2 regions of the uncultured Sphingopyxis sp. genome follow, and region 1 is predicted to be linked to the other one. Evidence: predicted binding sites of a transcription regulator. Region 1 holds the regulator's gene; the other holds the start of a gene.
The links. Region 1 encodes LexA, which represses DNA repair genes until DNA is damaged. Its sites were predicted from a motif close to GTTCCNCNCTTGTTCT; they were not measured.
Positions count from the first base shown of each region.

Region 2: a site for LexA is predicted at 1,562-1,577, ahead of radA (DNA repair protein RadA). Genes of this name have one in related genera too.

Region 1 covers NZ_LT598653.1:2,276,041-2,290,853, forward strand. The annotation lists gene QZL87_RS10485 (tetratricopeptide repeat protein) at 1-434, shown strand, start outside; gene QZL87_RS10490 (aminodeoxychorismate/anthranilate synthase component II) at 591-1,181, shown strand; gene trpD (anthranilate phosphoribosyltransferase) at 1,178-2,176, shown strand; gene trpC (indole-3-glycerol phosphate synthase TrpC) at 2,173-2,958, shown strand; gene moaC (cyclic pyranopterin monophosphate synthase MoaC) at 3,273-3,746, shown strand; gene QZL87_RS10510 (molybdopterin molybdotransferase MoeA) at 3,743-4,933, shown strand; gene lexA (transcriptional repressor LexA) at 4,998-5,681, shown strand; gene QZL87_RS10520 (ComEC/Rec2 family competence protein) at 5,635-7,794, opposite strand; gene gltX (glutamate--tRNA ligase) at 7,854-9,320, shown strand; gene QZL87_RS10530 (citrate synthase) at 9,360-10,643, shown strand; gene QZL87_RS10535 (NnrU family protein) at 10,793-11,494, opposite strand; gene QZL87_RS10540 (amidohydrolase family protein) at 11,812-13,095, opposite strand; gene QZL87_RS10545 (amidohydrolase) at 13,260-14,663, opposite strand; gene QZL87_RS10550 (peptide MFS transporter) at 14,667-14,813, opposite strand, start outside.
Region 2 covers NZ_LT598653.1:2,990,245-3,005,057, forward strand. The annotation lists gene QZL87_RS13900 (CvpA family protein) at 1-174, opposite strand, end outside; gene radA (DNA repair protein RadA) at 185-1,546, opposite strand; gene fsa (fructose-6-phosphate aldolase) at 1,764-2,414, shown strand; gene QZL87_RS13915 (crotonase/enoyl-CoA hydratase family protein) at 2,607-3,401, shown strand; gene QZL87_RS13920 (acetyl-CoA acetyltransferase) at 3,406-4,899, shown strand; gene QZL87_RS13925 (aldehyde dehydrogenase family protein) at 5,010-6,509, opposite strand; gene acs (acetate--CoA ligase) at 6,609-8,573, shown strand; gene QZL87_RS13935 (peptidase) at 8,707-9,438, opposite strand; gene QZL87_RS13940 (transglutaminase family protein) at 9,475-10,278, opposite strand; gene QZL87_RS13945 (alpha-E domain-containing protein) at 10,281-11,225, opposite strand; gene QZL87_RS13950 (circularly permuted type 2 ATP-grasp protein) at 11,289-12,686, opposite strand; gene secA (preprotein translocase subunit SecA) at 12,964-14,813, opposite strand, start outside.

The DNA.
Region 1 (14,813 bases):
GCGCCGCGCGCGCGATCGACGCGGGCGAGCGCACGACGCTGCGCCTCGCCAACGCGCTCTACCGCGCGGGCGACGTCGCCGGATCGGGCGCCGCTATTCTGGCGCTGCGCGACGGGCAGCCGTCGAGCATCGCCGCCGACCGGCTCGCCGGGCATCTCGCGATGGACCTCGAACATTGGGACCGGGCGATCGCGCATTTCGAGCGCGTGCGGCGGCGGATCGGCGACCGCGACGTCGTGACCTTGCGCGAACTGGCGCGCGCCTGGGCGGCGAAGGGCGACGATGCGCGCGCGCTGCTGCTGATCGACCGCGCCTATCGGTTGCAGCCGCTGAATGCGGGAATCATGGAATTTTACGCCGGGCTGCTCGACAAGCGCGGAAGACAGCAGGCCGCGGCGGATTTGCGCGACAAGGCGGCGCAGATCGGGCGATAGACGATATAACCGCTCCACCTGATTCCCGTCATCCCGGCGAAGGCCGGGATCTCGCCGATGAGATTTCGACCTTCCCCGGCCAACGAAGCTGGGTTTGCGGCTTCACAAGCTTCTATCCCTTCCCCAACCCCAGCAAAGCGGTTAGTGCGCCCTCCCATGATCCTCGTCATCGACAATTATGACAGCTTCACCTTCAACCTCGTTCACTATCTGATCGAGCTCGGCGCCGACGTGCGCGTCGAACGCAACGACGCGCTCACCGCGGCAGAGGCCCTTGGCTCAGGCGCCGACGCGATCCTGATCTCGCCCGGCCCCTGCACGCCGAACGAGGCGGGCATCAGCCTCGACCTCGTCGCCGCCTGCGCCGACGCGCGGCGTCCGTTGCTCGGCGTCTGCCTCGGCCATCAGGCGATCGGGCAGCATTTCGGCGGCACCGTCCAGCGCGGCCATCTGATGCACGGCAAGACCTCGCCCGTCTGCCACGACGGCAGCGGGCTTTACGCGGGCCTGCCCTCGCCCTTTCAGGCGACGCGCTACCACAGCCTCGAGGTCGTCGACATTCCCGCCGATCTCGTCATCAACGCGACGAGCGACGACGGCGCGGTCATGGGTTTCCGCCACGCCGATCTGCCGATCCACGGCGTCCAGTTCCATCCCGAGAGCATCGCGACCGAGCACGGCCACGCGATGCTCGCCAATTTCCTGAAGATCGCGGGGCTGCCGGCGGGCGAGCGCAAGGCGGCATGAGCCGCTTCGGTCCCTTCCCCGACCCCTCGGCGCTGCTCGATCACGACGAGGCGGCCGATGCATTCGCGACGATGCTCGACGGCGGCGCGAGCGACGAGCAGGTCACCCAATTTCTGATCGCGCTGTCCGACCGCGGCGAAACGATGGTCGAAATCGCCGCCGCGGCCGAAGCGATGCGCGACCGGCTGATCCCCATAAACGCCCCCGCGGGCGCGATCGACGTCTGCGGCACCGGCGGCGACGGCCATCATACGCTCAACGTCTCGACCGCGGTGTCGATCGTCGTCGCGGCGTGTGAGGTTCCGGTTGCAAAGCACGGAAACCGCGCTGCTTCTTCGAAATCGGGCGCCGCCGATACGCTGGAGGCGCTCGGCCTCGACATGGAGCGCGCCGACCGCATGGCCGAGGAGCAGCTCGCCGACCTCGGCATCTGCTTCCTCTTCGCGGGCACGCGCCATCCGGCGATGAAGCGCATCATGCCGATCCGCAAGGCGATCGGGCGGCGGACGATTTTCAACCTGATGGGCCCGCTCGCCAATCCGGCGCGCGTCACGCGCCAGCTCGTCGGCATCGCCCGCCCCGCCTATGTCCCCGTCTATGCCGAGGCGCTCCACCGGCTCGGCACCGACCATTCGCGCGTCATCTCGGGCGACGAGGGGCTCGACGAACTGTCGCTCGCGGGCGGCAACGAGGTCGCAGTGGTGACACCCGAGGGCGTAAGGATGCAGCGCAGCATTGCCGCCGACGCGGGCTTGCCGACGCGCTCGCTCGCCGAAATCCGCGGCGGCGACGCCGAATATAACGCCAGGGCGCTCCGCGGCTTGCTGCAGGGCGAGCCCGGCGCCTATCGCGACGCGGTGCTCTACAACGCCGCCGAGGCGCTCGTCGTCGCGGGCGCCGCCGCGACCTTGCTCGAAGGCGTCGAGGAAGCCGCCGAGGCGATCGACAAGGGCCTCGCCAACGCGCTGCTCAATTGCTGGATCGCCTATAAATGAACAAGCTAACCCAGATACTTGCGACCAAGGCCGAAGAAGTCGCCGAGCGCCGTGCGCTACGCTCCGTCTCCGATCTCGATGCGATCGACGCCGGCGCGGTTCGCGGTTTCACGAAGGCGCTTCAGGCGAAGATCGACGCCGGCGGCTTCGGGCTGATCGCCGAAATCAAGAAAGCATCGCCGTCCAAGGGATTGATAAGGGAGGATTTCAACCCTCCGGACCACGCCCGCGCCTATGCGGTGCACGGAGCGGCCTGCCTGTCGGTGCTGACCGACGCGTCATATTTTCAGGGGCATGAGGATTATCTCGTCGCCGCGCGCGCCGCCTGCCCCCTCCCCGTGCTCCGCAAGGATTTCATGGTCGACCCGTGGCAGGTCGCCGAAGCCCGCGCGATCGGCGCCGACGCGATCCTGATCATCGTCGCCGCGCTCGACGACGGCCCGATGCGCGAGATCGAGGCCGCGGCGCTCGAACGCGGCATGGACGTGCTGGTCGAGGTTCACGACGAAGCCGAACTCGACCGCGCGCTCTCGCGGCTCGAATCGCGCCTGATCGGCGTCAACAACCGCGACCTCAGAAGCTTCGAAACCGACCTCGCCGTCACCGAACGCCTCGCGAAGCTTGTCCCGCCGGGCACTTTGCTCGTCGGCGAAAGCGGCATCGCGAGCCACGCCGACTGTCAAAGACTGGCGGAAAGCGGCGTCAAAGCCTTCCTCGTCGGCGAAAGCCTGATGCGCCAGAACGACGTCACGGCGGCAACCAGGGCGCTGCTGGAAGGCTGACGGGCGATTTCCGCTTTGGGGTGGGGAGTTGCCGTTCTCTACCTTCGTCATTCCCGCGAAAGCGGGAACCCAGTGCGGGATCAGCCTACGCACGCTCTGGGTCCCCGCTTTCGCGGGGATGACAATGTAAGAGGCCGCAATCGGTCGGTCTCAGACATTCGTCATCCCGGACCTGATCCGGGATCCATTCTTCCGACGCCCGTGCGAATGGACCCCGGATCAAGTCCGGGGTGACGATAATCGTTAAAGCAACTACCAGCCCGCCCCCCATCCCCCTTGCCTTTCGCCCGCCGCCTTGCTTCCGTCCTCCGGCAATGACACCCAAACCGACTCATCTCGACGCGACCGGCACCGCGCACATGGTCGACGTCGGCGCCAAGCCCGCGACGCAGCGCCGCGCCGTCGCGGGCGGCCGCATCGCCATGTCACCCGAGGCCCTCGAAGCGATCCGCAACGGCAACGCTCCCAAGGGCGACGTGCTCTCGACCGCGCGCATCGCCGGGATCATGGCGGCGAAGCGCACCGCCGACCTCATCCCGCTCTGCCACGCGCTCGCGCTGACCAAGATCGGCGTCGATTTCGCGTGGGAAGACAAGGGTATCGCGGTTACTGCCGTCGCGCAGACGACGGGGCCGACGGGGGTCGAGATGGAGGCGCTCACCGCCGCGTCGGTCGCGCTCCTCACCCTTTACGACATGGCGAAGGCGCTCGACCGCGCGATGGTGCTCGGCGACATCCGCCTCCTCGAAAAAAGCGGCGGCCGCTCGGGCGACTGGCGCGCCGAATGAGCGGCCTGCTCGCCGTCGAGGAGGCGCAGGCGCGGCTCCTCGCGCTACGCGAACCGCTCGGCAGCGAGAATATCGCCTTTTCCGAATCGCCTGGACGCCATCTTTCGGACAATGTCGTCGCGCTGCGCGACCAGCCCGAAGCACCGCTTTCCGCCATGGACGGCTATGCGATCCGCTTCGACGACCTGCCCGGCCCGTGGACCGTTATCGGCGAAAGCGCCGCGGGCGCCGCGCCCGGCCGCAGCGTGGGCCCCGGCGAAGCGATGCGTATCTTCGCCGGCGCGCTGCTCCCCCCCGGTGCCGACACGGTCATCGTGCAGGAGGATGTCGCGCGCGATGGCGACGCGCTGACGCTGACGCGCGACGGCCCCGGCGCGCGCGGACGCCATGTCCGGCCCCGCGCGGCCGATTTCGCCGCCGGCGATTGCCTGCTGCCCGCGGGCACGCGCCTGACCCCCGGCGCCATCGCGGCGGCGGCGATGAGCGGCGCGGGCCAGCTCGCCGTCGGCCGCCGCCCGCGCGTCGCGATCGTCACGACCGGCGACGAACTCGTCCCGCCCGGACGCCCGCTCGCGCCCGGCCGCATCCCCGACAGCAACGGCGTCATGCTCGCCGCGATGCTCGCCGGAGAAGCCGCCGCGCCCGTCCTGCCCCTTCATGCCCCCGACGACCGCGCGAAGCTCGCGAACATTCTCAAGGAGTTGGCACGACGTCACGACGTCATCGTCACCGTCGGCGGCGCGTCGGTCGGCGATCACGACCATGTCCGCGGCGCGCTCGACGACGCTGGCGGGCGGCTCGATTTCTGGAAGATCGCGATGAAGCCCGGAAAGCCGCTGATCGCCGGAACGCTCGGCGACGCGGTGCTGCTCGGCCTGCCCGGCAATCCCTCCTCGGCCTTCGTCACCGCGACCTTGTTCCTGCTGCCGCTCGTCCGCCACCTCGCCGGGGCGGCCGATCCGCTGCCCGCGGTGCATCGCGCACCGCTCGCCGCGCCGCTCGGCGAGGGCGGGACACGCCGCGACTATCTGCGCGCGCGACTCGAAAGCGGCCGGCTGATCCCCATGATCGGGCAGGAAAGCGGCCGCACGCTGCCGCTCGCCTCGGCCAATGCGCTGCTGATCCGCGACATCGGCGCCCGCGCGCGCGCGGCCGGCGCGGCAGCGGACTATATCGTCATCGCTTGACAAGTTCCGATTTGTTCCACTATCGTTCTCCCTATGTCCGATATGGCATCATGGAGAACGACCGATGTTGACCGCGAAGCAGCATGAACTGCTCCACTTCATCCAGCAGCGCCTCGACGCGAGCGGCATTTCGCCCTCGTTCGAGGAGATGAAGGAGGCGCTCGGCCTCAAGTCGAAATCGGGCATCCACCGGCTGATAAGTGCCTTGGAAGAAAGGGGTTTTCTCCGCCGCCTACCCAACCGCGCCCGCGCGCTCGAGGTGCTCAAGGTGCCCGAAGCGGCGAAGCCCGCCGTGCGCAACGATCGCGACAATATCGTCCCGCTGCGCAAGAGCCCGCCCGCGATGCGGCCGATCGCGGCGAACGACATCGTCGAAGTGCCGCTGCACGGCAAGATCGCCGCGGGCGTGCCGATCGAGGCGTTCGAAGATCACAACAATCTCGCCGTCCCCGCCGCGCTGCTCGGCTCGGGCGAACATTATGCGCTCGAAGTGTCGGGCGATTCGATGGTCGAGGCGGGCATCTTCGACGGCGACTATGCGCTGATCCAGAAGGCGAGCACCGCGCGCGAGGGCGACATCGTCGTCGCGCTCGTCGACGGACAGGATGCGACGCTCAAATATTTCCGCCGCGAAGGCCAGATGATCCGGCTCGATCCCGCCAACAGCGCCTATGAACCGCAACGCTACCCCGCCGAGCGCGTCATCGTGCAAGGGCGGCTGTCGGGACTGCTTCGTCGTTACCACTAAGCTGCTGCGGCCGGCGCCACGGATGCTCGTCGCCCGCTTTCAGCGTGGCGACGGCTTCCGGCGCTTCGCCCAGATAGATTGCCAGCCCGCCGGTTTCGGCAAGGCTGTCGCGGTCGATCGTCATCCAGCGCCCCGTGCATTCGCGCGGTAGCCAGCGGTCGCTGATCACGACGTCGGCGGCGGCGCACGCAGCGGCCATGTCGGCGCCCTCGATCCGGTCGCGCCCGCGCGAGGCGAGGACGATCCGCCGCGCCACGCCCTCGCCCTGCGCCCAGCGGCAGAAATCGCGATTGCACTCGACATGATCGAGGTCGGCGAGCGCCAGAAGCGGCGCATCGACCCCCGCCGCCTCGGCAACCGTATCGCGAACATAATCGCCCGCCCGGTCGCGCAGCAGCGCATAGCCGCCATCGGGCAGTGCGGCGGCGATATGCCGCCCGTCGCCGGTGACGAGCAGGCCGGGGCGCGGCGCGGCGAGCAGCGCCGCCATCCCGACCGCCAGCGGTACCGCCCCCGCCCGGCGCCAGCGCGTCTGCCATAACAATATCCACAGCCCGCCGAAGACCGCGAGCGCAAAGCCCCAAGGCGGAAAGCTCGGCAGCGTCGCAACCGCGCCCGGCGCCTCGGCGACGCCATGCGCCAGCGCGATCAGTGCGCGCAACGCCTGCTCGGCAATCCACCACAAAGGCGCGCCGAGGCCGACGCTGTCGAAGAGCAAGGCGAGCGCCTCGAACGGCATGATGACGAAGGTCGTGAGCGGGATCGCGACGACATTGGCGAGCGCGCCGTAGAGTCCCGCCTTGTGGAAATGGAACAGCGCGATCGGCGCCAATGCGACCTCGACGACGAGCCCGGTGATCAGCAATCCGGCCACGCCGCGTCCCAGCCGGAACAACCACGGCTCCTCGCGGCGCGCCATGAACGCCTGCATCCGCCGGCTCTCATGAAGCGCGATGATCGCCGTTACCGCCGCGAAGCTCAGCTGAAAGCTCGGGCCCGCCAGCGCCTCGGGCCGCCAGACCAGCACGATCAGCGCCCCCGCGGCAACGAGCCGCAGCGTCAGCGCCTCGCGCCCCATCAGCAAGGCGGCGAGCACGAGCAGCGCGGCGATGAACGATCGCAGCGTCGGCACCTCGGCTCCCGCGAGCCATGTATAGCCCCCGCCCGCAAGCGCCCCCGTCGCCGCCGCGAGCGGCAGGACAATGCCCGCGAGCGCGAGCCGCGGGCTCAGCGCAAGCAGCCGCATCGCGGCGAGCATCGCAAAAGTGACGACCGCGGTGACGTGCAGCCCACTGATCGACAGCAAATGCGCCAGCCCGCTGCGGCGCATCGCCTCCTCGTCGGCCTCGGAAATCGCGCCGCGATCGCCGGTGACGAGCGCGGCCGCGATGCCCCCCGCCGACCCTTCGATCTGCCCATGGATATGCGCGCTCGGCCGCACACGCACCGACGGCCGCGCCGTGCCGCGCCCCGGCGCGCGCGCAACCTCGCCGAGCACCGTCCCGACCGCACCGATGCCGTCGAACCAGGCGCGCTGCGCGAAATCATAGCCGCCGGGCAGGCTCGCGACCGGCGGCGGCATCAGCCGCGCACGAACCCCGATCGCCTCGCCCTCGGCGAGGCCCGCCGCCTGCTCGCCGCGCAGCGTCAGGCGCACGCGCGGCGGCAGGTCGCTCCGCCGCTGCGGCAGAGCGAGAATGCGAATCTTCCCTTTTGCGGGCAGCGGCTCGACGCGTTCGACGATCGCCGAAAATTCGGTCGTCGCCGGCGCAGCCAGCACCGGGGCGGCGACCCAGACCGCGCGCAGCCAGACGAGCAAAAGCCCCGCGGCGACCATCCCGCACCCCGCGATCATCATGCGCCCGAGCCGGCGATGCCAGCCGATCAGCCATCCGGCGAGCGCCCCGCCCGCCAGTACCAGCAGCCCCCCGATCCAGTGCATCGCCGCGGGCAGCGCGAACCAGGCGCCGATTCCCGCCCCCAGCGCGACGGGCAGCCACAGGCCGATCCGCTCACGCTCGGCCTCCAGCCGCGCCTCGATCGCGTCGAGGGCGCGACTGCCGAAGCGAGCCGGCGCCCCTGCAATGGGCGTTTGAAGCTGCCCTGTCGCCATGCTAGGGGCACCCCCGATCCCCGCCCAACCGGGCGGCAAAGTGAGTGAAAGAGGCCCCGGTGGCAACCGAAAACCAAAGCATCTCGGCCGAAGCGACGCCTGAAGCGACGGGCACCGACGTCGTGACCCGCTTCGCCCCCTCGCCGACCGGCTATCTGCATATCGGCGGCGCGCGTACCGCGCTGTTCAACTGGCTCTTCGCGCGCCACCATGGCGGCAAGTTCCTGCTCCGCATCGAGGACACCGACCGCGCGCGCTCGACCGACGCCGCGATCGACGCGATTCTCGACGGCATGCAATGGCTCGATCTCGATTGGGACGGCGAGACGGTGTTCCAGTTCGCGCGCGCGCCGCGTCACGCCGAGGTCGCGCACGAGCTGCTCGCGAAGGGCGAGGCCTATCGCTGCTACCTCACGCAGGACGAACTCGCCGCGATGCGCGCCGAGGCGCAGGAGAAGCGCCAGCCCTTCCGCGTGCGCAGCCCGTGGCGCGACCGCGATGACGGCGACCCCGCGGCGCCGCACGTCATCCGCCTGCGCGCGCCGCAGGACGGCGCGGTGACGATCGCCGACAAGGTGCAGGGCGAGGTCACCGTCCAGAACGCCGAGCTCGACGATTTCATCCTGCTGCGGAGCGACGGCACGCCGACCTATATGCTCAGCGTCGTCGTCGACGATAACGACATGGGCGTCACCCACGTGATCCGCGGCGACGACCATCTCAACAACGCCTTCCGCCAACTCGCGCTTCTGCGTGCGATGAACTGGCGCGAGCCCGTCTATGCCCATGTCCCGCTGATCCACGGCGCCGACGGCGCGAAGCTGTCGAAACGCCACGGCGCGCTCGGCGTCGACGCCTATCGCGACGAGATGGGCTATCTGCCCGAAGCAGTGAACAATTATCTCCTCCGCCTCGGCTGGGGGCATGGCGACGACGAAATCATCAGCCGTAGCCAAGCGGTCGAGTGGTTCGACCTCGACCATGTCGGCCGCTCGCCGTCGCGTTTCGATTTCAAGAAGCTCGAGAATCTCAACGGCCATTATCTGCGCGAAGCCGACGACGCGCGCCTCGCCCGTCTCGTCGCCCCGCGCGTCGAAAAGCTGGTCGGCCGCGCGCTCGACGGCCTCGACCGCGACCTGCTGACGCGCGCGATGGACGCGCTCAAACCGCGCGCCAAGACGCTGGGTGAAATCGCCGACGGCGCGACCTTCCTCTTCCATGGCGATCCGTTGCCGGTGGACGAAAAGGCGGCCGAGGTGCTAAAGGCCTCGCCCGAAGGCCTGCTGGCCGCCGTGACACAGCGGCTGCGCGGGCTCGACGACTGGACGACAGAAGAGCTGGATGCCGCCGTGCGCGCAGAGGCCGAAGCCGCCGGACTGGGGCTCGGCAAGCTGGCACAACCCTTGCGCGCGGCGCTAACCGGCCGAACCGTTTCCCCGGGAATTTTCGACGTGCTGCTGTTGCTCGGACGCGATGTCAGTCTGGCGCGACTTGACGCAGCGCAACATTATCCGGCAGGGGCGTAGCCACTCAACTCTCCCCGCCGTCAGAACAGGGAACAAAATATGACCGACACCGCAAAAATCACGCTGGGCGACAAGACCGTCGACAGCCCTGTCCTGTCGGGCACCGTCGGCCCCGACGTCGTCGACATCCGCAAATTCTACGCCCAGACCGGCGCCTTCACCTACGACCCCGGCTTCACCTCGACCGCGAGCTGCGAATCGCAGATCACCTATATCGACGGCGACGAAGGCGTGCTTCTCCACCGCGGTTACGCGATCGGCGACCTCGCCGAACATTCGAGCTTCATGGAGGTCTGCTACCTCCTCCTCAACGGCGAACTGCCGAACGCCGACGAACTCGCGAAATTCGACAACACGATCACACGCCATACGATGCTGCACGAGCAGCTCGCGACCTTCTACCGCGGCTTCCGCCGCGACGCGCACCCGATGGCCGTCATGTGCGGCGTCGTCGGCGCCCTCAGCGCCTTCTATCACGACTCGACCGAGATCCACGATCCGCACCAGCGCATGGTCGCGAGCCACCGGCTGATCGCGAAGATGCCGACGATCGCGGCGATGGCGTATAAATATTCGGTCGGCCAGCCCTTCGTCTATCCGCGCAACGACCTCAGCTACACGGGCAATTTCCTGCGCATGACCTTCGGCGTTCCGGCGGAGGAATATGAGGTCGTTCCCGCCGTCGAGCGCGCGCTCGACCGCATCTTCATTCTCCACGCCGATCACGAACAGAATGCGTCGACCTCGACCGTCCGCCTCGCGGGTTCGTCGGGCGCCAATCCCTTCGCGTGCATCGCGGCGGGCATCGCCTGCCTCTGGGGCCCCGCGCACGGCGGCGCGAACGAGGCCGCGCTCAATATGCTGCGCGAAATCGGACGCCCCGAGCGCATCCCCGAATATATCGCGCGCGCGAAGGACAAGGACGATCCGTTCCGCCTGATGGGCTTCGGCCACCGCGTCTACAAGAATTACGACCCCCGCGCGACCGTGATGCAGAAGACGGTGCGCGAAGTGTTCGACGCGCTCAAGGTCAACGATCCGGTTTTCGAGGTCGCGCTGCAGCTCGAGGAAATGGCGCTGAGCGATCCCTATTTCATCGAAAAGAAGCTGTTCCCCAACGTCGATTTCTATTCGGGGGTGATCCTGTCGGCGATCGGTTTCCCGACGACGATGTTCACCGCGCTCTTCGCGCTCGCCCGCACCGTCGGCTGGGTCGCGCAGTGGAACGAGATGATCTCGGACCCCGCGCAGAAGATCGGCCGCCCACGCCAGCTCTACACCGGCCCGGCGCAGCGCCCGTTCGTGCCCGTCGACAAGCGCTGAGGCGATCCCTCAAGGAAACAACAAAAGGGGTCGCACTGCGGCCCCTTTTTTTAGCCAAGCGGGAAGCCCTCCAATATGCCAACGGCGCCCGCGTAAACCGACGGCGGCCCCCGCCTTCGCGGGGGCGGCGGATTGAAAAGACGCCCCGTCTACCCCACCCAGCGCCAGATGCCCGCGACCATATACCCGAGCGCCCCGTGCGCCCAAGTCGCGGCCGCCCACAGGACGATCCCCCCAAACAGCGCATGCCCGCGCGGAATCGTCTCGCGCCACGGCGCCGCGCCCGCGAGCTGCCGCGCATAGGGGACGAAGCTCGTCCGCGCCGCCCATCCGCGCCACGCCTCGCCCATCAGCCGCGCCTTCTTCGCATCCTGCCCCGCCGAGCCGACGAGCGCGAGGAAGGCGATCGTCGCCGACAAGACGATCTGGCCCGGCGTCGGCATCACGATGACATGCGCGAGCGCCCATAAAGCGAAGCCCCACATCATCGGATGTCGCGTGATCGCGAACACGCCGCGCGGCGCGGCCGCCGCGTCCCTCGCGGCATGCGGCGCGGGCAGCGCCGGATTGCCGATCAGCGATCCCATGAACAATATGCTCGCGATCAACACGATCAGCGAGGCGAGCGCCCACAGCCCGTCTCCCACCGCCCACAGCGGCGGCTCGGGCGGCATGCCGCGCCACGCCTGCACGATCAGGATGAAGGTCGCGATCGCGATCACCGAGTAGACGATCTGGAACCCCCGCTCGCCCAGCCGCCCCGCCAGCCCGGCGCGCAGCGGGTGCGACAGGAGGAGGTGCGACCCGACGAACAGGACGCAGGTGACGATCAAGAGCGACATCGGTTGCATCGACACTCTCCTCATTCGTGCAATCGCGATCGACCGCCCTGCCCAGCGACGACTCGAAGCAGTTTCGCCGACATCATCCGCGACAAAGGTAACAGTGTCAACATAGAGGGTGCGGGAATGGTGACCTGGTTTGAAAGGCAAGGCATGATTTGCTTTTCTTCGTCACCCCGGACTTGATCCGGGGTCCCGCTCAGCGAGGGTGACAAGCGGGACCCCGGATCAAGTCCGGGGTGACGAGGAAGGGAATGAACCTTTCAAGGACAAACTACGTCACCACCGATGCAGGGGAAGGCAGACGATGAAACGCCTGCCCTCTCCTACCAGTCGTATGCGTTAGGCAACGCGCCTTCCTGCGGCGTCCGATACCGGTCGCGCAGGCGATCCTGCCGCGTCGTCAGCGACTGCGCCTTGCCGTCGATCCACACCGCGGTCGGACGGCTGCCGAGCTCGAGCGGATCATTGTCCCAGATCACGACGTCGCCGGCGCGGCCCGGGCGTAGCGATCCGATGCTGGCCTCCATGCCCACCGCGCGCGCGGGCACGCTGCTGATCGAAGCGAAGGCTTGATCCCAGCTCAGCCCACTCGCCCCCGGCACGCGCGTCAGGCCGACGAGATTGCCCGCATATTGCGTGACATAGCCCATCTTGTGTGCGTCATCGTCGTCGAACACGCCGACCGACACATCGACGCCCGCGGCCTTGAGCCGCCCCGCGTTCGATTGCGTCGCGCCGAGTTGTTCGAAGCTCGACGGCAGGTCGGTGAGCGGCGAGACGAGCACCGGCACCTTCGCCGCCGCGATCTCGCGCGCGACGAGCCAGCCTTCGGTCGCGCCGACGAGTACGAGCTTCAGCGCGGGAAATTCGCTCTTCAGCTTCAGCACATTGACGATGTCGACCGCGCGATCGACGCGCACGAACAGCGGCGTCGTTCCGTCGATCACGCGCACGAGCGCGTCGGCGTCGGCGCGCTGGATCATCGCATCATTACCCCACTCGGCGAGCGCCGCGGGGTTGCGCGCATAGCTGCGCGCCGCGAGCAGTTGCTCGCGGAAGAGGAGGAACGTCGCCGCGCGGCTGCCCCCCGCCTTCGACGCGCCATCCTCACCGAACGCGACATATTGCAGCGCGCGCGGGCGCGTCACCATGTCCATATCGTCGGCCAGATCGACCACCGCGCCCTGCCCGGCGAACAAATTGCTGCTGCCGCCCGGCGCGACAATCGCGCGCGTCACCCCCGCCGCGCGGTTGACCGCGACCGGCGAGCCCATCGGATTGAGCGCGGGGGCGATGTCGAGCCCCGCCGAAAAGCGCGTGCGCGGCGCCGAGCGGTCGTTGGTGCCGCTTACCGCATCGACCTCGACCAGCCCGACGCGGCTGAACGCCGCGACAATGCCCGGCGTCACATAATGGCCCTCGGCATCGACGCGCTCGATACCCGCGGGAACCGCGACGCCCGCGCCCGCCGCGACGACCTTGCCGCCGCGCACGACGACGGTGCCGCCCTCGATCGGCGTGCTGCCGTCGCCGATGACGAGCTTCGCATTGGTGATCGCGACGTCCTGCGCCGCGGCGGGAGCGGTGAGCGCCAGGACGGCCGCCAATACGCTTCCCAATCCCGCTTGCACCGTGCCCCTGCGAAGGCAGGGGCCTATCACCTGTGCTCTCATCGGTTCACCACCGTTCGTTTCATATCGACAGGACCGGAGATGGGCCCCTGCCTTCGCAGGGGCACGGGAGAGAATGGAAAGGAGGTTCGGGAGAGCACTCATTTCACATCTCCTTCGCCGGGCTGGCCCAGCTCGAAATCGCTCACCGGCCGCCGCTTCGGATCCTTGGCGTCGAACATCAGCGCGCCGTCGATCCACACCTTTTCGGGGCGCGTATAGGCGCTGAACGGATTGCCGTTCCACAGCACGACGTCGGCCATCTTGCCGGGCTTCAGGCTGCCGGTCCGGTCGGCGATGCCCAATGCCTTCGCCGGATTGTAGGACAGCCAGGTCCACGCCACTTCGTCGCTGACGTCGATGCCGATACGGCGCCCCGCGGCGCGCGCCTTGGCGGCTTCCTGGTTCAGCCGCTGGATCTGGTTCGCATCGTCCGAATGGACGATCGTGCAGGCGCCGGCATTATAGACGAGCGGAATATTCTCCGGCACCGAGTCATAGGCTTCCATCTTGAAGCCCCACCAGTCGGCCCACATCGCCGAGCAGATGCCCTCCTTCGCGAGGATGTCGGCGATCTTGTACGCCTCGACCGCGTGGTGGAAGGTCGACACCTTGTAGCCGAATTCCTTCGACATATCGATAACGAGCGCCATCTCGTCGGCGCGGTAGCAGTGATTGTGGACGAGAATATCGCCCGCAAGCACGCCCGCGAGCGTTTCCATCGCGAGGTCGCGGTCGACCGCCTTGCCGTCGTCGAGCTTCTTCTTGTACGCGACCGCTTTCGCCCAGGTCGCGCGATTGACCGCGAAATTGCCCATGCGGGTCGAAGGCGCGCGGCCCTTGTTCCCGTAAACGCGCTTCGGATTCTCCCCGCACGCCATTTTCAGGCCATAGGGCGCGCCAGGAAATTTCATGCCCTGCACCGTACGCGACGGGACGTTCTTGAGCGTGATCGAGCGCCCGCCCATCAGGTTGGCGCTGCCCGGCAATATCTGCAGGCTCGTCACGCCGCCGTTGGCGAGCGCGCGGCTGAACCCCGGGTCCTGCGGCCACACGCTATGTTCGGACCAGACTTCGGGCGTCGTCGGCGACGTCGCCTCATTGCCGTCCGAATGCGCGTCGACGCTGGGACTGGGATAATCGCCGAGGTGGCTGTGAATATCGATGATCCCGGGGGTGAGGAACTTGCCGGTGCCGTCGATCACATCGGCGTCGGTCGGCAATTCCATATCGGGCCCGCCGATCCGGTCCACCTTGCCGCTCGACATCACGATCGACCCATTGTCGATCCGCCCGCCCTCGCCGTCGAAGATGGTGACGCCCTTCACGACCGTCAGCCGCGTCGGATAACCCTTGTAGGTCGACGGATAGGGATCCTTGTTGAACTTCGCGGGCTTCTCGGCGGGCTTGTCGCTCGCCGACGCGGTTTCCTTGCCGGTCGCCGCGCAGCCGACGAGCGCCAGCGACACCGCAGCCAGCAGGCTGCCCCTCACACCTTTGATCATGGATTACGCCCCCTTGGCTTCGGGATGAACGCCGGCCGCCTGCGCCTCGGCGAGCTCATTTTGTCCGGCGAGGTCCTCGGCATCGCGCAGCGTGTCGAGGTGCATCAGCTTCTTGATCAGCGGCGACACCACGATCACGAGGACGCCGAA
Region 2 (14,813 bases), 710 kb from region 1:
CCAGCCCGCGAGCAGGTCGGTGACCAGCGGATGAAAGAAACGCACAGCCGCGATTGCGAGGACCCACGCCAGCAGCGTCGTCACTTCCTGCACCAGGCCGCGCGAAAAACCGAGCACCGCGCCGCCGCCGACGAGCGTCAGCACGATGATATCCAGAGCCGTCAGACTTCCCATTTCCCGGTCGCTAGTCGCGCCCGAGCATCAGGTCAACGAGTTCGCCGAGCCGGCCGAAACCGGTAACCGAAATCCCGCCGACGCCCTTCATCCCCTGCGGCCCCCATCCACGCGAAAAACCGAGCTTCGCCGCTTCGCGGAGACGCAGGGCGTCGTGCGCCACCTGCCGCACCTCGCCCGACAGCGACAGTTCGCCGAAGACGATCGCATCGGCGGGCACCGGCCGCTCGCTGAATGCCGAGATCAGCGCCGCGGCGACCGCGAGGTCGGCGGCGGGATCGGTGAGGCGATAGCCGCCCGCGATGTTGAGATAGACTTCGGCGGCGCCCATCTGGAGCCCGCAGCGCGCTTCGAGCACCGCGAGCACCATCGCCAGCCGCCCGCTGTCCCAACCGACGACGGCGCGGCGCGGTGTCGCCCCGCTCGCGAGGCGGACGGTCAGCGCCTGCACCTCGACCAGCACCGGCCGCGTGCCTTCGAGCGCCGGAAACACCACCGACCCCGGCACGTCGCGGCTGCGGTCGGTCAGGAACAGGCTCGACGGATTGGCAACCTCGCCCAGCCCCTCCTCGCCCATCGCGAACACCCCGATCTCGTCGGTGCCGCCGAAGCGGTTCTTCACTGCGCGCAGGATGCGGTATTGGTGGCTGCGCTCGCCCTCGAACGCGAGCACGGTGTCGACCATATGTTCGAGCACGCGCGGTCCCGCGATCGTCCCGTCCTTCGTCACATGGCCGACGAGCACGATCGCGGCGTCGCTGTCCTTGGCATAGCGGATCAGTTCCTGCGCGCTCGCGCGCACCTGGCTCACCGTTCCCGGCGCGCTGTCGATCAGGTCGCTGTGCATCGTCTGGATCGAATCGATCACGACGAAATCGGCATCGCGCCCGTCGAGCGTCGCCAATATGTCGCGCACCGACGTCGCGCTCGCGAGCGCAACCGGCGCCTGGCCGAGCCCCAGCCGCTGCGCGCGCAGCCGCACCTGCGCCGCCGCCTCCTCGCCGCTGATATAGACGACCGACTTGCCCGATTTCGCGAGCCGCCCCGCCGCCTGCAGCAGCAAGGTTGACTTGCCGATCCCCGGGTCGCCGCCGATCAGCGTCGCCGACCCCGCGACGAAGCCGCCGCCCAATGCGCGGTCGAACTCGGCAATCCCGCACAGCATCCGCTCGGGCATCCGGCTGTCGGCATCGAGCGTTTCGAGCGCGATCGTGCGCCCGCCGCGGCTGAGGTCGTGCTTCGCCGAAAAGACGGTCTCCGCCGCCTCCTCGACCAGCGTGTTCCATTCGCCGCAGTCGGCGCACTGCCCCTGCCAGCGGTACGAGACGCCCCCGCAATTCTGGCAGACATATTGACGCTTCGCTTTTGCCATAGCCGGCGCTTAAACGGAACAAACAAAGAACTCCAGCCCTTTCCACCCTCGTCATTGCGAGGAGCGTAGCGACGCGGCAATCCAGGGCGGCGTACACCGCTCTGGATTGCTTCGCTCCGCTCGCAATGACGAACGGAGGGTGGCGGTTCAGTTTTCGCGCGCGTTGCTCTAGGGGAGCAGCAATCCCGAATCACCTTCCCACAGGAAAGCCCATCCCATGAAATTCTTCGCCGACACCGCCGAAATCGCCGACATTCAGGAACTCGCCGCGACCGGCCTGCTCGACGGCGTCACCACCAACCCGTCGCTGATCGCCAAGTCGGGCCGCGACTTCAAGGAAGTGACGAAGGAAATCTGCGCCATCGTCGATGGCCCCGTCTCGGCCGAGGTTGTCGCGCTCGACCATGCGACGATGATGAAGGAGGCCGAAATCCTCCGCAAGATCGCCGACAATGTCTGCATCAAGGTGCCGCTGACGATCGACGGCCTCAAGACGTGCAAGGCGCTGACCGGCGACGGCACGATGGTCAACGTCACGCTCTGCTTCTCGGCGACGCAGGCTTTGCTCGCCGCCAAGGCCGGCGCGACTTTCGTCTCGCCCTTCGTCGGCCGCCACGACGACAATGGCTTCGACGGCATGCAACTGATTTCGGATATCCGCCTGATCTACGACAATTATGGTTTCGCGACCGAAATCCTCGTCGCGAGCGTGCGCCACGGCATCCACGTCCTCGAAGCCGCCAAGATCGGCGCCGACGTGATGACCGCGCCGCCGTCGGTGATCAAGGGGCTGTTCAAGCATGTCCTGACCGAAAAGGGCATCGAAGGCTTCCTCGCCGACTGGGCGAAGACCGGGCAGTCGATCTGATCCGGCCGAAATAGAATAGCTGTGCGTCCCCGCGAAGGCGGGGACCCATCTCCTGCCGGTTCAAAATAGCACCGACCGGTGATGGGCTCCCGCCTTCGCGGGAGCACAGGGCTTGTTTGAGTACCGTCACCCTTTACAGTTGACGTAAACGTCAACCTCCCGCGATACTCGCCCGAAAGGGAGAGATTCGCGATGACCGACACCACCATCCTCACCGAACGCCGCGGCCACATCCTGATCGTCACGATCAACCGGCCCGAGGCGCGCAACGCGGTCAATGCCGCGGTCCATATCGGCGTCGGCTCCGCGCTCGAAGAGGCCGAGAACGACCCCGAGATCCGCGCCGTCGTCATCACCGGCGCGGGCGACAAGAGCTTCTGCGCGGGCGCCGACCTCGTCGCGCTGTCGCGCGGCGAGAGCCTCTACCCCGATGATCCGGCGCAGCAGGCGTGGGGTTTCGCAGGCATGGTGTCGCACCCGATCTCGAAGCCGATCATCGCAGCGGTCAACGGCTTCGCCTTTGGCGGCGGGTGCGAAATCGCGCTGATGAGCGACATCATCGTCGCCGCCGATCATGCGCAATTCGGGCTGCCCGAGGTCAAGGTCGGGCTGTTCGCCGCGGCGGGCGGCGCCTTCCGCCTCGCGCAGCAGTTACCGAGGAAACTCGCGATGGAATATATGCTGACCGGCGACCCGATCCCCGCCGCGCGCGCCGCCGAATATGGCCTCGTCAACCATGTCGTTCCGCTCGCCGATCTGATGCCGACGGCGCTGGCACTTGCCGAAAAGATCGCCGCCAACGCGCCGCTGTCGGTGCAGGCGTCGAAGCGCGTCGCGCTCGGCATCGAGCAGGGCCGCATCGCCGCCGACGCGCCCTATTGGGAACATAATACGCGCGAGCGCGCTGTCCTGATGCGCAGCGAAGACGCGCGCGAAGGCCCGCTGGCTTTCGCGCAAAAGCGCAAGCCCGAATGGAAAGCGCGTTGACATGATGACCGATCCCGAACGCATCCCCGTCATCATCGGCGTCGGGCAGGTCAACGATCGCCCCGACGATCCCGACGCGGGACTCGATTCGCTCGGACTGATGGTCGCGGCGCTGAAAGTCGCTGCCGACGATGCAGGCGTGCTACTCGCCGACATCGACAGCCTCGCGATCGTCGACCAGATCAGCTTCCACCACCTCGGCAAGCTCTGCGAGCCGCTCGCCGCTGCGATCGGCGCGAGCCCCGCGATCAACTATCAGTCCGCCGCGCCGCACGGCGACACCCCGGTGCGCCTGCTCAACGAGGCGGCGAACCGCATCGGCGCGGGCGAAATCAAACTCGCCGCGATCGTCGGCGGCGAAGCCCTGCGCACCGCCGCCGGCCGCGCCGCCAAGGCCGCGAGCGGCGAGGACAAAAGCTACAATGCGGTGCGCAAGGTCGCGACGCGGCGCGAGCCCAATTATGCGCAAAGCCATGGCCTCGCCGCGCCGGTCGACGTCTATCCGCTCTACGAGAATGCGACGCGCGCCGCATGGGGCGAAAGCCTCGAGGATGCGCAGTTCGAAAGCGCCGAAATCTGGTCGCGCTTTTCGGAAGTCGCCGCGGCGAACGACGGCGCGTGGATCAGGAAACCAGCCTCGCCCGCCGACATCCTCCGCATCGACGAGCGCAACCGCCCGATCGCCTTCCCCTATTCGAAGCTGATGGTCGCCAATTCGTCGGTGAATCAGGGGGCGGGCTTTATCGTCGCCAGCCTCGCCGAAGCGCGGCGGCGCGGGATCGCCGAGGAGCGGCTGATCTACGTCGGCATGGGCGCCGCCGCGAAGGAACCCGCGAGCATCCTCCACCGCGACCGCTACGACGGCAGCGTCAGCATGGAAACGTCGATCACCCGCACGCTCGAACTCAACGGCATGACCGCCGGTGATTTCGACTGCGTCGAACTCTACAGCTGCTTTCCCTGCGTGCCCAAGATGGCGCGGCGCATCCTCGGCTGGCCGTGGGATCGCCCCGCGAGCGTGTTCGGCGGGCTGACCTTCGGCGGCGGCCCGATCGCCAATTATATGAGCCACGCGATCGTCTCGATGGTCGAGAAACTGCGCAACGAGGGCCGCACCGGCTTCCTCTTCGCCAACGGCGGCTTCGCGACCGACAATCATTGCATCGTGCTGGCGAAGGAGCCGATCGCGGCGGCGAGCTTCCCGCAGGATTTCGACTATCAGGCCGAAGCCGAAGCGAAGCGCGGGGCGGTGCCCGAGCTGATCGAGGATTATGCCGGGGCGGCGACGATCGAGAGCTATACCGTGTTCTACGGGCGCGACGGTGCGCCGAAAGCGGGGGTGGTCGTCGCGCGCACGCCGGAAGGCAAGCGCACGCTCGCGCATGTCGATGTGAGCGACGCCGCGATGCTGGCCTTCCTGACCGACGGCAAGGTGGAGCCGGTTGGCACCGAGGGTCGGATCGTCGCATTGGACGAAGGCTATGGCTGGCGCGCGTAAGCCTCTCCCCTCCCGCCTGCGGGAGGGGTCGGGGGAGGGGCTGTTTCAATATCGAGGTGCGCGAGAGCTACACGCCCTCCCCTAACCCCTCCCGCAAGCGGGAGGGGAACTCAGACCTCGAAACTCACCCCCTGCGCCAGCGGCAGCGCGTCCGAATAATTCACCGTGTTCGTCGCGCGGCGCATATAGGCTTTCCAGCTGTCCGATCCCGACTCGCGCCCGCCGCCCGTCTCCTTCTCGCCGCCGAACGCCCCGCCGATTTCCGCGCCGCTCGTCCCCAGATTGACGTTGGCGATCCCGCAGTCGCTCGCGGCGAGAAAGCGTTCGGCCTCGCGCATGTCGGTCGTGAAGATCGCCGACGACAGGCCCGCCGCGACATCATTATGCTGCTCGATCGCCGCGTCGAGATCGTCATAGCGCATGACATAGAGGATCGGCGCGAACGTCTCCTCCAGCACAGGCCCGATCTGCGCGGGCATCTCGACGAGCGCGGGCCGGACATAGAAGCTTTCGCCCTCGCCCACCCGCTCGCCGCCATGCACGACGCCGCCCGCCGCTCTGGCAGCCGCCAGCGCCCCCTGCATCATCTCATAGGCCGCGCGGTCGATCAGCGGCCCGACGAGCACCTCGCCCGCCAGCGGATTGCCGACGCCGACGCTGGCATAGGCGGCCTTCAGCCTTTCGACGAAGCCGTCATAAATGCCGTCGTGCAGGAACAGGCGCCGCGTCGTCGTGCAACGCTGCCCCGCGGTCCCCATCGCCCCGAATGCGACGCCGCGTAGCGCGAGATCGAGATCGGCCGAGGGCGCGACGATCACGCCGTTGTTGCCGCCGAGTTCGAGGATCGCGCGGGCGAAACGCTGCGCGAGGCGCGGCGCGACCGCGCGGCCCATCCGCGTCGAGCCCGTCGCCGAGACGAGCGCCACCCGCCGGTCATCGACCAGCGCCTCGCCCGCTTCGCGACCGCCGATGAGCAATTGCGACAGGCCCTCGGGCGCGTCGCCGAAGCGCGCGACCGCGCGTTCGAAAATCGCCTGCGTCGCGAGCGCGGTCAGCGGCGTCTTTTCCGACGGTTTCCACACGACGCTGTTGCCGCAGACAAGCGCGAGCGCGGCGTTCCACGCCCACACCGCGACCGGAAAGTTGAACGCCGAAATCACACCGACGACGCCGAGCGGATGCCAGACCTCCATCATCCGGTGCCCCGGCCGCTCGGTCGCGATCGTCAGGCCATACAGCTGGCGCGACAGGCCGAGCGCGAAATCGCAGATGTCGATCATCTCCTGCACCTCGCCCGCACCCTCGGACGCGATCTTGCCCGCCTCGATCGTCACCAGCTTCGCGAGATCGTCCTTCGCGGCGCGCAGTTCCTCGCCCCACAACCGCACCAGTTCGCCGCGGCGCGGCGCCGGGACGGTGCGCCACGCGCGGAACGCCGCGCGCGCGCCGTTCAGCACCGTATCGATCGTCGCCGCATCGGCGATCCGCACCATGCCGAGCTGTTCGCCCGTCAGCGGGGTCACCGACGGCATCGACCCTTCGGTCCACAGCGCGCGATCGACGCCAAGCCCATCGAGCAGTCCACCTATCTCTTGGCCCAGTTGAACCATATTCCGTCCCTTCATAAGCGCGCATGCGCCTTGCAGTTTGCGGCTCGCGGGTTATCGCAGCCAGCAAGTGAGTCAAATCGAAAGCGGGAGAATCTTGCCGTGTCCGACCTGCCCCCCTCCGAACCGCTGGTTCCCGTTCCCGCGGACGCCGCCGCAAACACACACTGCACCGCCGCCGACTATGACCGGCTCTATGCCCAGAGCATTGCGGACCCCGATGCCTTTTGGGCCGAACAGGCGAAACGCGTCGACTGGATCGCCCCGCCGACGAAGATCGCGGGCTGGTCCTATGATCCCGTCGCGATCAAATGGTATGAGGACGGCGTTCTCAACCTCTGCCACAACGCCATCGACCGCCATGTCGCCGCCGGCCATGGGACACGCACCGCGATCATCTTCGAACCCGACGCCCCCGATGGCGAGACCCGGCACATCAGCTACCAGGCGCTGCTCGCCGACGTCATCCGCTTCGCCAACACGCTGAAGAAGATGGGCGTCCAAAAGGGCGACCGCGTCACCATCTATATGCCGATGATCCCCGAGGGCGCGGTGGCGATGCTCGCCTGCGCGCGCATCGGCGCGGTCCACAGCGTCGTCTTCGGCGGCTTCTCGCCCGAGGCGATCCACGGCCGGATCGAGGATTGCGGCAGCGACTGGGTGATCTGCGCCGACGAGGGACTGCGCGGCGGCAAGGTGGTGCCGCTCAAGGCCAATGTCGACAAGGCATTGGAGCGCGTCGACGTGAAGGCCGTGCTGGTGATCGCCCACACCGGCGGCGACGTCGCGATGAAGGAAGGCCGCGACCATTGGTACGACGCGCTCTCCGCCGACGTCGGCGATGCGTGCCCGTGCGAACCGATGAATGCCGAGGACCCGCTCTTCATCCTCTACACCTCGGGCTCGACGGGGAAGCCCAAGGGCGTGCTCCACACGGTCGGCGGCTATGCCGTGTGGGTCGCCTCGACCTTCTTCTACGGCTTCGACTATCGCGAGGGCGAAATCTTCTGGTGCAGCGCCGACATCGGCTGGGTCACCGGTCACAGCTACGTCGTCTACGGCCCCCTGCAGAACGGCGCGACAACCCTGATGTTCGAGGGCGTACCCAACTACCCCGACCACGACCGTTTCTGGCAGGTCGTCGACAAGCATAGGGTCAACATCCTCTACACCGCGCCGACCGCGATCCGCGCGCTGATGCGCGAGGGCGACGATTATGTGACGCGCCACGACCTCTCGTCGCTCCGGCTGCTCGGCAGCGTCGGCGAGCCGATCAACCCCGAAGCCTGGCGCTGGTATCACCAGACCGTCGGCAAAGGCCGCGTCCCCGTCGTCGATACCTGGTGGCAGACCGAAACCGGCGGCATCATGATCACCACCCTGCCCGGCGCGCATCCGATGCAGCCGGGGAGCGCGGGCAAGCCCTTCTTCGGCATCCGCCCGCAGCTCGTCGATGCCGAGGGCGGCGTGCTCGTCGACGAACAGAGCGGCGGCGCGGCCGAGGGCAATCTCTGCATCACGCACAGCTGGCCGGGGCAGGCGCGCACCCTGTGGGGCGATCACGACCGCTTCATCCAGACCTATTTCTCGACCTATCGGGGCAAATATTTCACCGGCGACGGCTGCCGCCGCGACGCCGACGGCTATTGGCGGATCACCGGCCGCGTCGACGACGTCATCAACGTTTCGGGCCACCGCATGGGCACCGCCGAGGTCGAAAGCGCGCTCGTCCTGCACGACCTCGTCGCCGAGGCGGCGGTCGTCGGTTTCCCCCACGACATCAAGGGCCAGGGCATCTACGCCTATGTCACGCTCAACGCCGGGGTCGAGCCGACCGACGCGGTCGCCGCCGAACTCAAGCAGCAGGTCCGCACCGAGATCGGGCCGATCGCCACCCCCGACCATATCCACCTGACCCCCGCGCTGCCCAAGACACGGAGCGGCAAGATCATGCGGCGCATCCTCAGGAAGATCGCCGAGAATGATTTCGGGTCGCTGGGCGATACATCGACGCTCGCCGACCCGAGCCTGGTGGACGGGCTGATCGACGGGCGGAAGAACCGCTGAACGCCGCCTGCTGATAACGCCGCCTGTCCCCGCGAAGGCGGGGACCCATCTCCTGCCGGCTCGATTTGGCGCCGGCCGGTGATGGGCTCCCGCCTTCGCGGGGACACGCGGCTTATTACGTCAGCGTCGCTCTTTAAAAATGAAAATCCGGCAGTTCCGCCAGCGCGATCCCCAGCGCCTCGGCCCAGCCGTTCGCGACGCTCTCGAAATAGGGGTCGCCCCGCTCGAAGCGTCGTTCGCGGACCGTTGTATAATCGTCGCGCTCGTGGATCTTGAGGTCGATCGGCAAGTCGACGCCGGCATTGGCACGGATCGTCGAATCGAACGAGACACAGAGCAATTTCACCGAATCCTCGAATGACATGGCGGGGTCGTAGGATCGCACGATGATCGGCCGCCCATATTTCGTCTCGCCGATCTGAAAGAAGGGATTGTCCTCGCCCGCCTCGATGAAATTGCCCTCGGGATAGATCAGGAACAGCCGCGGTTCGGAGCCCTTGATCTGCCCGCCGACGATCAGCGAGGCTCGGAACAGCGACTCCGCCGCGGGCCCCTCGTCATTGTGGCGCATCACGATGCTGCGCAGCGTCTCGCCGACGATCGTCGCCACCGCGAACATCGACGGCGCGGCGAGGATCGAGGGATGCCGTTCCTCGGGCGCCTTGGTGCGCTCGTCGAGCAGGCTGACGACGGCCTGCGTCGTCGCGAGATTGCCCGCCGACATCAGCGTGATGACGCGCTCGCCCGGAACCGTCCAGCTGCGCATCTTGCGGACCTGCGAGATGTCGTCGACGCCCGCATTGGTGCGGGTGTCCGACATGAACACCAGCCCCTTGTTCAAACGCATGCCAACGCAATAGGTCATCGAATCCCGTAGTCCCTGCCCCGCTTTCCGGTCCGCTTATTGCTGGACCTGCAATTGGACAACCAGATTTTCCTGCGCCGCACCATAACGCATGCCGCGAACCGGGGCGGCGTCCTGATAGTCGAAGCCGGTCGCGACGCGGAGATAACGCCGGTCGGGCGAATGGCCGTTGCTCACGTCGAAGCCGATCCAGCCGATATGGTCGAAATGCGCTTCCGCCCAGCCGTGCGTCGCATCCTGATGGGTCCGGTCGTTCATCATCAGATAGCCCGAAACATAGCGCGCCGGATGGCCCAGATGGCGCATCGCGGCGATGAAGATATGCGCATGGTCCTGACACACGCCGCCCTCCCCCGCGAACGCCTGTTCGGCGGTCGTCTCGGCATCGGTGACCCCGATCCGGTACGGCAGCTTGTCGAGGATCAGCGCCGACAGCGCATGCGCCCGTTCGATATCGCTCGCGAAATCGCGGCCAAGCTCAGCGGTCAGCGAGCGCACTCCCCGCCCCGCGCGCGTCAGCGGGGTCGGGCGCAGAAAGGTCCAGAGCGGCATCGCCCCGCGGTGCGGCCCGATCACGCCGTCCCACGTCACCAGCTCGACCTCGCCGGTGCAGCGGATGACGAGTTCGCGCGCGCCGCCGTCCACCGCGACGAGATCGACGCCATTGCCGTGATGGTCGGTATAGTGAAGCTGCTGCGCCCCGCCTTCGAGTCCGACCGTCCAGCCATGGATCAGTTGCTGCCCCGGCCGCTCCTTCGGCGTCAGCTTGAGCTGCTGCAGCGCGTAGCGGACCGGGCCGTCATATTGATAATGGGTGATATGTTCGACGCGCAGCCGCATGGTCACTCCACGAAGCGATAGTCGCGCTCGATCTGCCGCGCGAGCGCGGCGTTGGCGCGAAGGAAGTCGGTGATGAACTCGTGCAGCCCGCCGTCGAAGATCGACGCGATCGGACGCGAGAGCCGGTCGCGGCAGATCGCGGCGCCCATCCGCACCGCTTCGGTTTCCTCGCCATAAGTGCGCTGCAACAAACCGAGATTATCGTTCATCTGGTCGCAGCAAAAGGCGAGACTGCGCGGCATCTGCTTGTAGAGGATCAGGAATTCGGCGATCTTGAGCGCGCTGATCTCGGTCCCATAGAGCCAGTGATAGGCACGGTGCGCCGACACCGAGCGCAGGATCGTTTCCCACTGCACATTGTCGATCGAGCTGCCGATATGCGCGACCGACGGCAGCAGCAGATAATATTTGACGTCGAGGATGCGCGCGGTGTTGTCGGCGCGTTCGAGGAAGGTGCCGAGCCGCGCGAAATTATAGCCGTCGTTGCGCAGCATCGTGCCCGAAAAGGCCCCCACCACCTGCGCGCTCTGCTGGCGGATCGCCGCGAGCACGTCGGGCAGATCGTCCTCGCGCACCTGCCGCCGGAGCAGCGCGCCGAGCGTCATCCAGCTCGTGTTGACCGCCTCCCACACCTCGCGCGTCAGATAGGTGCGCGCGGTGCGCGCATTGTCGCGCGCCTGCTTGACGACCGACAGGATGCTCGACGGGTTGGCGGGATCGCGCAGCAGGAAATCGACGACGCGCTGCGACGTATAATCCTCGCCATGCGCCTGCCGGAACCCGAAATCCTGCCCCGCGGTGACGAGCACCGAGCGCCATTCGGACCGCGCGGTGCTCGACCGCGTCAGCGCGATGCGAAACCCCGCGTCGATCAGCCGCGCATTATTCTCGCTGCGCTCGAGATAGCGCGCCATCCAGTAGAGCGAGCCTGCGGTTTTCCCTAGCATCTTAAAGCCCCTCCCCTCCCGCAGGCGGGAGGGGATAGGGCATGAATTGAAGCCCCATCCCCATCAATCCTCCAGCACCCACGTATCCTTGGTCCCGCCACCCTGGCTCGAATTGACCACCAGCGACCCCTTGCTCATCGCGACGCGCGTCAGCCCGCCGGGCGTGATCCGTATCCCCTGCGGCGACATCAGCACGAAGGGGCGGAGATCGACATGGCGCGGCGCCAGTCCCGCCTTGGTGAAGATCGGCACGGTCGAAAGCGACAATGTCGGCTGCGCGATATAATTGCGGGGATTGGCCTCCAGCTTGGCGCGGAACGCCGCGATCGCCTTCTTGCTCGCCGCCGGCCCGACGAGCATCCCATAGCCGCCCGACCCATGGACCTCCTTCACCACCAACTCGGGCAATCGGTCGAGCACCTCGCGCAGATGCTCGGGTTCCGAACAGCGCCAGGTCGGCACATTGGGCAGCAGCGCCTTTTCGCCCGTATAGAATTCGATGATGTCGGGCATATAACTGTAGAGCGCCTTGTCGTCGGCGATCCCCGTGCCGGGCGCGTTGGCGATGGTGATCGCGCCCGCACGATAGACGTCCCAGATCCCCGGCACGCCCAGCACCGAGTCCGGCCGGAAATTCAATGGATCGAGGAAGTCGTCGTCGACCCGGCGATAGAGGACATCGATCGGCGTATAGCCCTGCGTCGTGCGCATCGCTACGCGCCCGTCGACGACGCGCAGGTCGTGCCCCTCGACCAGTTCGGCGCCCATCTGGTCGGCGAGGAAGCTGTGTTCGAAATAGGCGCTGTTGTGGATGCCCGGCGTCAGTACCGCGACGGTCGGCGTCCCGTTGCACACGGGCGGCGCGCAGGCCGACAGCGATTTGAGCAGGTTGAGCGGATAGTCGCCGACCTCGCGCACCGAAATCTTCGCGAACAGCTCGGGGAACATCTGGAGCATCGTCTCGCGGTTCTCGAGCATGTAGGAGACCCCCGACGGGGTGCGCGCATTATCCTCGAGTACATAATATTCGTCGGCGCCGGTGCGGACGATGTCGATGCCGCTGATATGCGTATAGACGCCGCCCGGCGGGTCCATGCCCATCATCATCGGCAGGAAGGCCTCGTTGCGCGCGATCAGCTCGACGGGCACGCGGCCCGCGCGCAAAATCTCCTGCCGGTGATAGATGTCGTGGAGGAAGGCGTTCAAGGCGCGCACGCGCTGCTCGATCCCGCGAGACAGCCGCCGCCATTCGCTCGCCGCGATGATGCGCGGGACGACGTCGAAAGGGATCAGCCGCTCGTCGGCCTCATCCTCGCCATAGACGTTGAAGGTGATGCCGGTGGTGCGGAAAAAAGCCTCGGCCTGCTGCGCCTTGCGCTGGATGCGCGCCGCGTCCTCGCGGTCGAACCAGTCCGAATAGTCGCGATAGGGCGACCGGACCTCGCCCCCCTGTCCCGTCATCTCGTCGAAGAAATGAATGCCCCGGACCTTTCCACGCTGCACGCCGCCACCGGGCCGCACGCGGGGCGCGGCCCCCTATGTTCCTGCCTGCTGCGTCGCTTGTCTGGCTACGCGGCCGCCAAGCTTATGAAGGCGATGCTAATCGCGCGCCCGCGCCTTGGCAAGCGGGCGAATGCAGCCCGTCGCCCCCGCGCAGGCGGGGGCCGTTGTCGGCCTTACTCTTCATTGCTGCGTAAACCTCCAGCGGCCCCGCCTGCGCGGGGGCGACGGCGAGGCCTCAGATCGCCCCGTGGCAATGCTTGTATTTGCGCCCCGAACCGCAGGGGCATGGCGCGTTGCGGCTGATCTCCAGCGCGGCGTAAGGATTCTCGCCCTCGGGCAGATCGGGCCTCGGCACCTGCATCGGCGGCAGCGTGTTCGCGATCACGCCGAGCGCGCCCGCATCGACGTCGCCGCTGTTGTCCTCGCCCGTGAAGGGGTCGATGTGCGTCGTCAGGAAATCGGGCAGGTCGGGGAGCGGCATCGGCTCGGGCTCTTCGAAGCGCAGGTCGATGCGCGCGACGGTGCGCGTCACATCCTCGCGGATATTCGACAACATGCGCTCGAACAGCGCGAAAGCTTCCTGCTTATATTCGTTGATCGGCTGCTTCTGCGCATAGGCGCGCAGGAACACGACCTGGCGCAGCGCGTCGAGGGTCGAGAGATGTTCCTTCCAGTGATGGTCGAGCGTCTGGAGCAGGATCGACTTCTCGATCCCCTTCCACGTCTCGGCATCGACGAGGCCCGCCTTCTCGGCGGCAACCGCGTCGGCCGCCTGCTGGATGCGCTCCTCGAAGATTTCGGGATCGACCGCGTCTTCCTGCATCCAGTCGTCGATCGGCGGCGACAGGTCGAGGATGTTCGCCACCCGCTCCTTCATCGCCTCGACGTCCCATTGTTCGGGATAGCTGCCCGGGGGGCACGCGTCGGCAACGATCGAGTTGACCGTCTCGGCGCGCATCGCGGCCATCACCTCGTCGACGGTCTCGCTGTCGATGATTTCGCCGCGCTGTTCATAGATGACCTTGCGCTGGTCATTCATGACATTGTCATATTCGACGACCTGCTTGCGGATGTCATAGTTGCGCGCCTCGACCTTCTTCTGCGCGGTCTCGATCGCCTTCGACAGCCATTTCGATCCGATCGCCTCGCCATCCTCCAGATTCTTGTTCATCATCTTGGAGAAGAGCGTGTCGGGGCCGAAGATGCGCAAGAGGTCGTCGTCGAGGCAAAGGTAGAATTTGGACAGGCCCGGGTCGCCCTGGCGTCCCGAACGGCCGCGCAGCTGGTTGTCGATGCGGCGGCTTTCGTGGCGCTCGGTCGCGAGCACGAACAGCCCGCCCGCGGCCTTCACCGCTTCGCGCTCGGCGGCGACCTCGGCCTGGATGCGCGCGACCGCGGCCTCGCGCTCCGGCCCCTCGGGCATATCCTTGAGCTCGTCGTCGATGCGGAATTCCTCGTTGCCGCCGAGTTTGATGTCGGTGCCGCGGCCCGCCATGTTCGTCGCGATCGTCACCGCGCCGGTGCGGCCCGCCTGCGCGACGATATGCGCCTCGCTTTCATGGAAGCGCGCGTTGAGGACGCTGTGCGGCACGCCTTCCTTTTCGAGATAGGAGGAGAGCAGCTCCGACTTCTCGATCGACACGGTGCCGACGAGCACCGGCTGACCGCGTTCGTTCGCCTCGCGGATCGTCTTGGCGATCGCGCCGAACTTGTCGGTGATATTCTTGTAAAATTCATCTTCGTCGTCGATGCGCGCGATCGGGCGGTTCGTCGGGATGGTGACGACGTTCATCTTGTAGATGTCGAAGAACTCCGCCGCTTCGGTCGCCGCGGTGCCGGTCATGCCCGAAAGTTTCGGATACATGCGGAAATAATTCTGGAAGGTGATCGAGGCGAGCGTCTGGTTCTCGGGTTCGATCTGCACGCCTTCCTTCGCCTCGACCGCCTGGTGCAGGCCATCGGACCAGCGGCGCCCGTCCATCATGCGGCCGGTGAACTCGTCGATGATCACGACCTTGCCGTCCTTGACGATATAGTCGGTGTCGAGCTTGAACATCTGGATCGCCTTCAGCGCCTGATTGACGT